One region of the Desertibacillus haloalkaliphilus genome, then DNA from elsewhere that is predicted to be linked to it. Evidence: riboswitches for the same ligand, from Rfam matches in the RefSeq annotation. Region 1 holds a riboswitch; each other region holds the start of a gene.
What was found. A riboswitch is a leader RNA that binds a small molecule or an ion and turns the genes downstream of it on or off. The one in region 1 is predicted to bind cyclic di-GMP.

Region 1 (3,181 bases):
ACTCCATTGATGACTTTGTATCATCGGACGATGTTGATGTTTCTTGGGCATTAACAGAAGTATTTTCTATACCAGTTGCTAGGCTATCAATGAGTTCAACGATTTTTTCAGAAGAAGCAATTTCTTCACTTGCAACTTCCGAAATACTTTCGATATCATTCACAGTTTTCCTTACCGCTTGAAGTATTTCTTCTAATGAATCCCCACATTCACCTACAATTGAAGTACCTCGATCAACTTGTGATTTACTATCTTTAATTGCTCGAACTGCATCATCTGTACTGTTAGAAATTTGTGAAATCAAGTCCGCAACTTTTGTTGCCCCTTTACTAGACTGTTCAGCTAACTTCTGCACTTCGTCAGCAACAACGGCAAAGCCTTTCCCTGCTTCCCCAGCGCGAGCTGCTTCAATAGAAGCATTAAGTGATAGTAAGTTCGTTTGTTGCGAAATATTAGTTATCATCTCTGTAATCGTTTTAATCTCTTTTGTGAATTCATTTAATGTTTCAATAAACTGCTCAGTTTCATCGGTTGATATTTTGATATTTTCCATACATTCAACAGCTTCTCGAACAGTCTCTTTACCACGTTCTGCTGTTTTATAAGTAATCTTAGAATTATCAGCAGAGGAAAATGATTTTTCTTTAGCAATTTGAATCAATGATGACAGCTCTAGTAATGTTTCTGATACTTCCAACATTGTCGCATTTCCTTTTTCAGCATCCTTTGCCACGACCTGAGCATTTCCAGAAATACTATGTATTGCATTGGTAATCTCATCACTCGAAGCAGCCATATGGTCTGAGGAGGCGGCGAGAGTTCTAGACGAACTTTCAACTTCACCCACGAGTCCTCTTAAATTTTCTACCATTTGATTTAAACTTTCTGTTAGCCTTCCAACTTCATCTTTAGATTGAACAGCTAATGGTTCGCCAGTCAAATTCCCATTAGCAACATCCTCTAAACGTGTTGCAGCCGAGGAGATAGGTCTAACAATCATGTTCGAAATAATTAACGCTGCCGTTACAGCAATAAGAATCGCGGCCCCTGAAATAGCAATAAATATCCACTGTAACAGTTGTCCACTATCGATTAACTCTTTTTCAAGCTCTACAATTTTAGCATCTTGCAAATCAAATATTTCTTGCCAGGCTTCAATAGCTTCAATAGCATAAATCGTGCAGAACTCTTCCATAATATCGATAGTTTCTTCAAATGATGGTCTTTTAAATGTATGCGAGTATTGATCTGGGTTCCCGTTTCCATAAACCCCGTCGTGATCATCAAAGGTAGGAACGACTTCATCTGTTATTAACGTTCTCCACCTTGCCGTTCTTTCATCGGCAGTTGCAATCGCATCGGCATATTCAGGATCATTTCCTAAGGTTTCTATTAACATTTCTTGAGTAGCAATTGAATACTCTGTCAGTTCCTCAAATTCCTCAACCAGTGTAGGATCTCCATATAAAATATATCCACGTGCTGTTACAACACGGTATGTAACGTTATGTTTCATTTCTTCGGCTGCTTTTAATAACTCATATTCCTCTTCTACCATTTGTCTAACATCATCGGTATAGTTCGACATCCCAACATAGCCGAATATTGCCATAATCAATACAGTTAAAAGTACTAAACCAAAACCACCTAAGATTTTCAACTTTAGACTTTTCATACCTATCACTCCTTTCAATGAATTCCTTAAAACTCGATCACTAAAACTTACATCTTACAGTTCATTTATTATCTACTTACCACCATGCTGGCATCGATTTTTTCTATATAATTCCGAAAGGCGCAAGACACCCGCTTATCGGCGACCAGCACTGCAGGGCTGGCAAGCAGAAGCGTTTCTTTGCTTCTTCTTGACTGACCGAAGTGACCTCGGGCCGATGGCGCCTGAGCTAGACACATAAAAAAGCCCACCAAAAGAAAGGTGGACGGGTAAAGATTTATTTATACAAAAGATTACTTCACGATCATGACAAAGTCCCTCTAAAAGAAAGATAGCTGTTAAAGTAACTCGACTATAGCCATAACGATCACGTAATGAATGTAATAATAATCCTCTTACTTGCATTCCAATTCTTTCGGTAACCCGGCGACCATAGTAAGCAACTTTAGGCCCGTGGCTTTGCGCCCCTAACTTTCGCTAGGTTTGCCATTATCGATGACATTAAATAACCGGTTGAATAAATGTAAGGGAACATAGATCTACTTTGCGATCGACCCGATTTTCATATACATACTACATTAGTACTACTCCCTAATAATAATACTATTTCGACAAAAAGGGAAGTTATTTTCGTAGATAAAAATATGGAACCGGACGAACCTATAACCTCATAAAATAACAGCGATACTCTACGAACTTCTTGAATTTTTATTGTGCTTAGGGAGTGGTACGATGGGAGTTATTAACGGTAAGGATTATATCAACCGCTTAAATCAGCTAAATCCCGAAATTTGGTTAGATGGAGAACGCGTAAAAGGAAAGATCTCTGAACACCCCGCCTTTAGTGGATTGCTTCATACAAAAGCATCCCTTTATGACCTCCAAACGAAAACCAACATAAAAGACGAGATGACCTTTTTATCACCAAAAACGAATGACCCTATTGGACTTTCTTTCTTACAACCAAAATCGAAGGAAGATCTACTGAAAAGGCGTAAAATGATGGAACATTGGGCAAGACATACAGGCGGTATGATGGGAAGATCCCCCGACTATATGAATACAGTGCTTATGAGCTTTGCCTCGTCAACGCCTCTTTTAGAAAGTCGAGAGAATTGCTTCCCGGAAAACATCCTTTCCCTTTATGAATTAGCTAGAGAAGAGGACCTTTCATTCACACATACATTCATTACTCCACAAGTTAATCGTTCCCAGGCCTATATTGAATCTTCTCAAGAACCAACCTCCGCCAAAGTCGTTGACAAAAATAACGACGGATTAATCATTAAAGGGGCACGTCTCCTCGCTACACAAGGGGGCTTAACTGATGAAGTGCTTGTTTTTAGTGCACCAAAGCTATTCTTTGAGGCAGATGAAGCATTTGCCTTTTCCATTCCTTCGAATACAAAAGGTTTAAAATTTATATGTAGAGAATCTTTCGTTGGTGGCGATTCTTCTTTTAACCATCCACTCAGTTCTAAATATGAGGAAATGGATACAATCCTT
Region 2 (3,181 bases), on a different contig from region 1:
TCTCCACATCTCGTTAAAGACAGAGCGTGCGGTTTTACCCGATTGCACAAAATTTGGGTTCTTGCCTTGTAACTCATCAAAACTATAGCCGGTAATCTCTTCATACGCTGGGTTAATCGCAATAATCCTCTTTTGGTAATCGGTAATAATTAGACCATCATTCATGTGATTGAATAACTTCCAGACATTTTCATAATCACCAGCAAAGCGTTCAAAATTATCTCTCATGTTATACAGCAAACCCTCGTTGGCACGAGCGATGCCTTCCCTCCCCCATTATTAAAAATTCCCCATTTTTGTAGTTCAACTTGGTACGATTTTTCCCGGTGAATCAAGTGGTAAAACTAGATAGGATGAATATTATATTTATATAGTGTTGATATGAAACTATGTGGTAATAAATGTAAATAAGTTCGTGATTAGGATTAGATATCTGCGACTTTTGTAATATATACATAGTGATTAGAGTTGAAAATAATGTATAAATTAGGATTTTTCTCTATATTACTACTATAAAGCAATCTGTAAACCACGACAATAGTCTGATGGGAGGGCAGGGGTCAGACCCCTTTACATTTGCGCAGCAAAAAAGGCCACCTCACGCTTGAGATCGCCTTTTTGAGAGGGGTCAGACCCCTTTATTCGATTGAGAAGCTCATTGTAATTGACTCCACTAACTTTTGTCCTTCTTCAGATGTAACATCACTACTAATGAACAACATATATGCTTCACCTGTGACGAACGTTTCGACAGGCTCAATAGTTACGGTACCCGTTGCTTCATTATAAGTAATATCAACTTCAATTATTTCTTCCTCAGAGTTCGACACAATAAAGTTTTCACTGTTTACGGTTGATGCATTAAGCTTAGTACTAAACTGAATCGACCACGTTTTATCAGCAGATACCGGAGATACATCTTCTTGTTCGAATTCCTTATTGTTTTCATCGTTAACGATACGGTCAACTAATGAACTTTGCTTTTCTCTTAACGTAGAAAGTGTGCCCTCTGCTAATTCCCGCAGCTGTTCCACTCTTTCAGCTACTTCTTCGGTAGCTTCACTGCTCTTAAGGGAGCCTTTCCCTAATCGGTTTTCGACAGCATTTAATTTATTTAATTGCGCATTTAATTTACCAGCAAAGCTATGATGACGCTGGTTTTCTAATTCTTGTAACTCCTCTTCTAACTCATCAACCATACCTTCTTCATCGCTTGCTTCTTCGTCATTTTGATTATTTTCATCTTCGGAAGCCGCGTTCTCATTAACATCTTCTTCAGTTGCCTCTTCGTGACTAGAGTCTTCATCAGATTCTTCTACCTTCGCTTGCGCTACCACTTCGGCGTCATTTTCGGTAGTAGATTCTTCTCCAGCCGACTTTGTTTCGTCTGATTCTATTTCATTTGAGTGGGCCTCTTCAGCACCCTCTCGTTCTTCTTCTTCACTTACTTCCACAGTTTCATCATTGTTTTGTTGTTCATTATCAAAAGTAATATCAAAATAACTAGCTATATCTGTACGTACACTATAAATATCACTTTCGATACGGTCCAACCGATCATCGATTTTCGCAATATGTTTATCTGATTGTTGTTTAGGTCCTCTCTCTTCCTTTTTCTCTTGGTTAGGAAGTACTCGTTCTTGTTTAGGCTGACCCTTTCCATTGTTTCCGTTATTTCCGCTATGACCTGGATTTCCTTTTCCATTGTTTGCTGCAGCATGTAACGGAGCTGATAGCACTAAACTTAATGCTACTGCAGTGACTATTGTTTTCGACATAAACTTCTTCATTACCAATCCCTCCTCTGTAATGGCAGCTGGCTAGCATAGATAAGCACCATGTTACCCTTAGCCCCTATAGCTTTGTGACATAAGAATTTCTCCAAATTGTACCTTTATTAGTACTAGTTTACCACCGAGGTTTATAAAGGAATATGGTTCCTTTATACCTTTCATATACTAGTCTACTATCCCTATTATTTCCCCAAATTACTGGATATTTTTTTGGGGTCAGACCCCTTTTATTTACGCAGCAAAAAAAGGCCACCTCACGCTTGAGATCGCCTTTTTGAACGGGGTCAGACCCCTGGCTTTTTGCACTACCTTTGTGCGGGGTCTGACCCCTATTTCAATGCAAATGTCATTTCTGTTTCTACTGCTACTTTACCATTGACCGTTGCCGTTGCTTTCCCTTTACCAACTGGTCCACGCAAACGGACAATCTCTACTTCTAATCGCAGCTGATCACCTGGTTTCACTTCTTCTTTGAAGCGGCATTTATCAATTCCGCCAAACAATGCGATTCTTCCGCGGTTTTCTTCCTTCTTCAAGATCGCCACTGCACCTACTTGTGCTAACGCTTCAACAATAAGGACACCAGGCATGACCGGGTACTCTGGGAAGTGACCATTAAAGAAATCTTCATTTGCTGTTACGTTCTTAATACCAACTGCACGTTTCCCTTCTTCAACCTCTTCAATACGGTCAATTAATAAAAATGGGTACCTATGCGGAATAATCTCTTTAATTTCTTCAATTGTAAGCATAGTAAACTGCTCCTCCTTTATAGACCTTTACTTTATGTAGTCCCTTTTTCATTCCCTCATATGGATAAGATTGTCTACCCATTATAGCATAACGACAATGTCAAGACACCTTCAATTGAGACGTGTATAGGTTTCTGTCTTTTGGAGAGGTACAATTATTGGGTTAATGTCTTTTTGCGGGGTCAGACCCCCGCAAGGGACCTTTCAACAAAACGTCGATAATTGAGTGATTGTGGTGATGGGAAGTAGGAGAGAATGCGGTCGGTGTGTAGGAGAGGCATCTTCATATTATAGAGGTAGGCTTTGTAACTACTCCATGGGTAATCTCCGGGGCGTTCTACCATATTTGCGACATATGGATTAAGGTGAATATATTTACTCGCATCCAATTCATAGTCTATGGATTGAATGATCTCAGCACCGTACCTGCCTTGAAAGACGTGGCCAACATAGCGGTGTCGACGGTTGAAGTAGGTTGCATATGATGAGTTTAGGTATTGAATGATATAGCGAGTATCGGTTTGGATCGTTTCTAACTGAAGATGAACGTGGTTTGTCATTAGACAATAAGCATGGAGATAAAAGGGGAATCTTTGACGTGTGGTATCTAGGAGCTGCAAGTAAGTTAAGTGGTCT
Region 3 (3,181 bases), 170 kb from region 1:
AGGTCAAGGGAAAATACAAGATATTAGTCCATCTGGGTTGAAATTAATGTCAATGTTAGATTTACAGGTAACACGTAATGAAATAGATGTCGAAGTGTATTTTACTATGCTTTCAGATTGGGTTGTACGGGGAAGAGTAGTTTGGCAAAAGGTAGCGAATATGAATGAATATTATTACGGCATCGATTTGTCTACGGACATTGGTGAGAGTGAAGATATGATAAATGGGCTAAAAGAATATATCCGACAGGAAAACGATTAAGTGTTTGTAATAATGACTGATCGTTTATCAGTTAGCTCAATAGGTTTATGAGGAGACTATAGAATGAAGAATGAGGTTAACGTTCACAAAAAAAGATGGTTAGTCCTTGTTGTTATTTTAGTAATAGCGGCTATAGATATTTATCAACATACCAAAAGTGGTTTTAGCGTAGAAATGTGGTTGCGTTTATCGGGGATATTATTTATTAGCTACAGTGTGTGGAGACTAGGCGGTAAATATGAACAAAAATATGAAAGTTATAATCAATTGTTACATGAAAAAGAACAGATAAAAGATCGGCTAATGGTAGTTAGCAATAAAAAAGAGGAGTACGAAAATCTATTTAATTCCCTTGATGGGGCAATCTATAGTTTTGATCTTTCAAATCAAGATATCTATTATTCTGCAGGTATTAACGAAGTATACGGATATTCACAAGATGCATTTAAAGATCATCATGAATTATGGAAGGAAATGGTTCATGAGGAGGATGTTACGAAAGTTGAAGAGGCCGAAAAACAATTGCTGACAGGAGAAACGGTGAGAGTCGAGTATCGCATTCTTCATCCTGAATTAGGACAAAGGTGGTTAATTAAAATATCTTCACCAACCTTAAACAAGGATGGGATTCTGACAAAAATTAATGGTCAATTCATGGATATTACAGATCGAAAAGAATTAGAAAATAAACTAAAACAAATGGCATATTATGATGAGCTAACCGATTTGCCAAATCGAAAATATTTATATAGTTACATTAGGAAGGCGTTAGCTCGTGCGAAGCGTAGTAAACATAATTTTTCACTTATGTTTATTGACCTTGATGATTTTAAAATTGTCAATGATACGATGGGACACGAAGTTGGGGATAAATTGCTTAAGGCAGTAGTAAATCGTATAAATGATTGTATTAGAGAAGAAGATCTTATTGCTCGAATTGGTGGAGATGAATTTATCGTTGTTTTTGAAGAAACAACGAAGGATCAAATAGAAGTCATTTCAAGCCGTTTATTCAATAGCGTAGCACTTCCCTATACAATCGATGAAAACGAAGTGAATATTTCTGTAAGTATTGGGATCAGCATGTATCCAGATGATGGAGAAGATAAAGAAACATTGATTGATCACGCTGACAAAGCAATGTATTTCGCAAAAAGTACAGGAAAAAATAATTATAAAATCTATACACATGATTTACATGAAGTAAAGTCAAATAACATTGGACTATTAGAAAAATTAATGAACACGATACAAAACTCTAAAATATTTAAATGACCTTTCGCAAAGAATGGTTATATGCTACCACCGCTAATTAATAAAAAAGTTCCATATTAGTAGTATTTATATCGTTTCAAACACAGCAGTTTTAAAATTTAACTTGATAAAGGCAAACTTATCGAAAGATAAGGGCGCAAAGCTGCGGGCCTAAAGCACAATTATGCTATGGTAGCCGGGTTGCCAAAGAATACTAGAAGTACAAGTGAGCCTAGTTTCTTGGGGTCACTTTTTTTATAAAAACGACGGAATATTAAAAAATATCTGTTCTTTTAATTATAATGTGTTGATAGGATTTTAAAAAATTATTAGAAAGAATGAATAGTAACTATAAGGGCGGGTTATTGATGGAACAAAAAAAGATAACGATTATTTCGGATTCTGATTCACTATTTACATTAATTGAGAATGCTTTGGGAAGTGATTGGATATTAGAACAAATAAAAACAAAAAATTTCGTAGGGAATATTAGAGCGGACATATTTGTTATTGATAGTGATTGTGAAGGATCACAATCTTTAAATCTTCTTAAAGAAATGAACCAAGAGAATCCAACATCACAAAAATATATTGTAGTAACAAAGTCAACTGATTATGATATAAAACGCTTTTTAAAATATGGTGCTACAGGATTGTTTCCATTGAAGTCCTATAACAGCCAGTCATTATCAAAACTTGTAGAAGCTATTCGTAACGGGTATTCATATTTAGATGCTGAAGCCACTCGAGTTGTCATAAGTGAATACCAAAAACTCCTAATTCCTAAATCCATGAGTAATAATTCACAATTCTCTTGTGAATTACTAACAGAGCGGGAAATAGAAATCTTAGAATTACTATCATTTGGTTTGACAAATAAGGAAATTGGCAACTCTATTTATCTTAGTCCATATACGGTAAGCAATTATATAAACATTATATTAAAAAAGTTAAATGTCCCTGATCGTACATCAGCAGCTGTTACAGCGATTAAGAATGGGTGGGTGTCATTAAGCTGATGAGAGGAGATAATTCACAATGTTTCGCTCTGAATCTAGGGGAATGAAATATTACTTTAAGGAGTCTAATATGAAGCAAAGGATTTTTAAAAATCGTCTATTTCTTAAAATATTTTCTGTTTTTATTATTTGTATGTTGATGCCCATGGTTATCAACATCGTGTATACGTTGTATGCAACTTCTAATGCATTGGAAAATGAAGCAAGTCGTTCATTAACTCATCTTGCAGTGGAAAAGAACAAGCAAGTGGATTCTGTCTTTCATTCACAGTTTGACATTTCTCATTCAATTATTAATGACCTATATGTGACTGATTTTTTTAATGAACTAGCTGAAACCAATGAAGTGAATCAAGTACAATTAAGTGCCATTGCCAAAAGCTTGGAAGAACGAGTGGCTACATCCGATGGTTTATATGAAAATATGTTCTATTCTTACGATAATCAAGTCTTGGTAGATGGGGTAGGACAAGTATCAGTGGGGCACGTCTTTGACAGACAACTAGAAGCTTATTATTATGAGCAGCTTGAAAATCCTGGTGTATCGGCTAGTGAATATATGTATTCACCTATAACAGAAAGACCTGTAATTGCTGTCTCAAACTCTTTATTTAACGAGGAGGGTGAACTTTTATCCGTTTTTGTT

Region 2: another riboswitch for cyclic di-GMP. It lies ahead of KH400_RS04875 (Ig-like domain-containing domain); the one in region 1 lies ahead of KH400_RS07425 (methyl-accepting chemotaxis protein).
Region 3: another riboswitch for cyclic di-GMP. It lies ahead of KH400_RS06715 (response regulator transcription factor); the one in region 1 lies ahead of KH400_RS07425 (methyl-accepting chemotaxis protein).

What each region holds. Positions count from the first base shown of each region.
Region 1 is NZ_JAHPIV010000005.1:188,648-191,828, reverse strand. Features, by position in the region: gene KH400_RS07425 (methyl-accepting chemotaxis protein) at 1-1,675, opposite strand, end outside; cyclic di-GMP riboswitch class I at 2,090-2,173, opposite strand; gene hpaB (4-hydroxyphenylacetate 3-monooxygenase, oxygenase component) at 2,408-3,181, shown strand, end outside.
Region 2 is NZ_JAHPIV010000003.1:187,945-191,125, reverse strand. Features, by position in the region: gene KH400_RS04880 (putative bifunctional diguanylate cyclase/phosphodiesterase) at 1-228, opposite strand, end outside; gene KH400_RS04875 (Ig-like domain-containing domain) at 639-1,790, opposite strand; cyclic di-GMP riboswitch class I at 1,809-1,903, opposite strand; gene fabZ (3-hydroxyacyl-ACP dehydratase FabZ) at 2,123-2,545, opposite strand; gene KH400_RS04865 (transposase) at 2,728-3,181, opposite strand, start outside.
Region 3 is NZ_JAHPIV010000005.1:20,329-23,509, forward strand. Features, by position in the region: gene KH400_RS06705 (PilZ domain-containing protein) at 1-262, shown strand, start outside; gene KH400_RS06710 (sensor domain-containing diguanylate cyclase) at 326-1,537, shown strand; cyclic di-GMP riboswitch class I at 1,639-1,725, shown strand; gene KH400_RS06715 (response regulator transcription factor) at 1,885-2,535, shown strand; gene KH400_RS06720 (methyl-accepting chemotaxis protein) at 2,606-3,181, shown strand, end outside.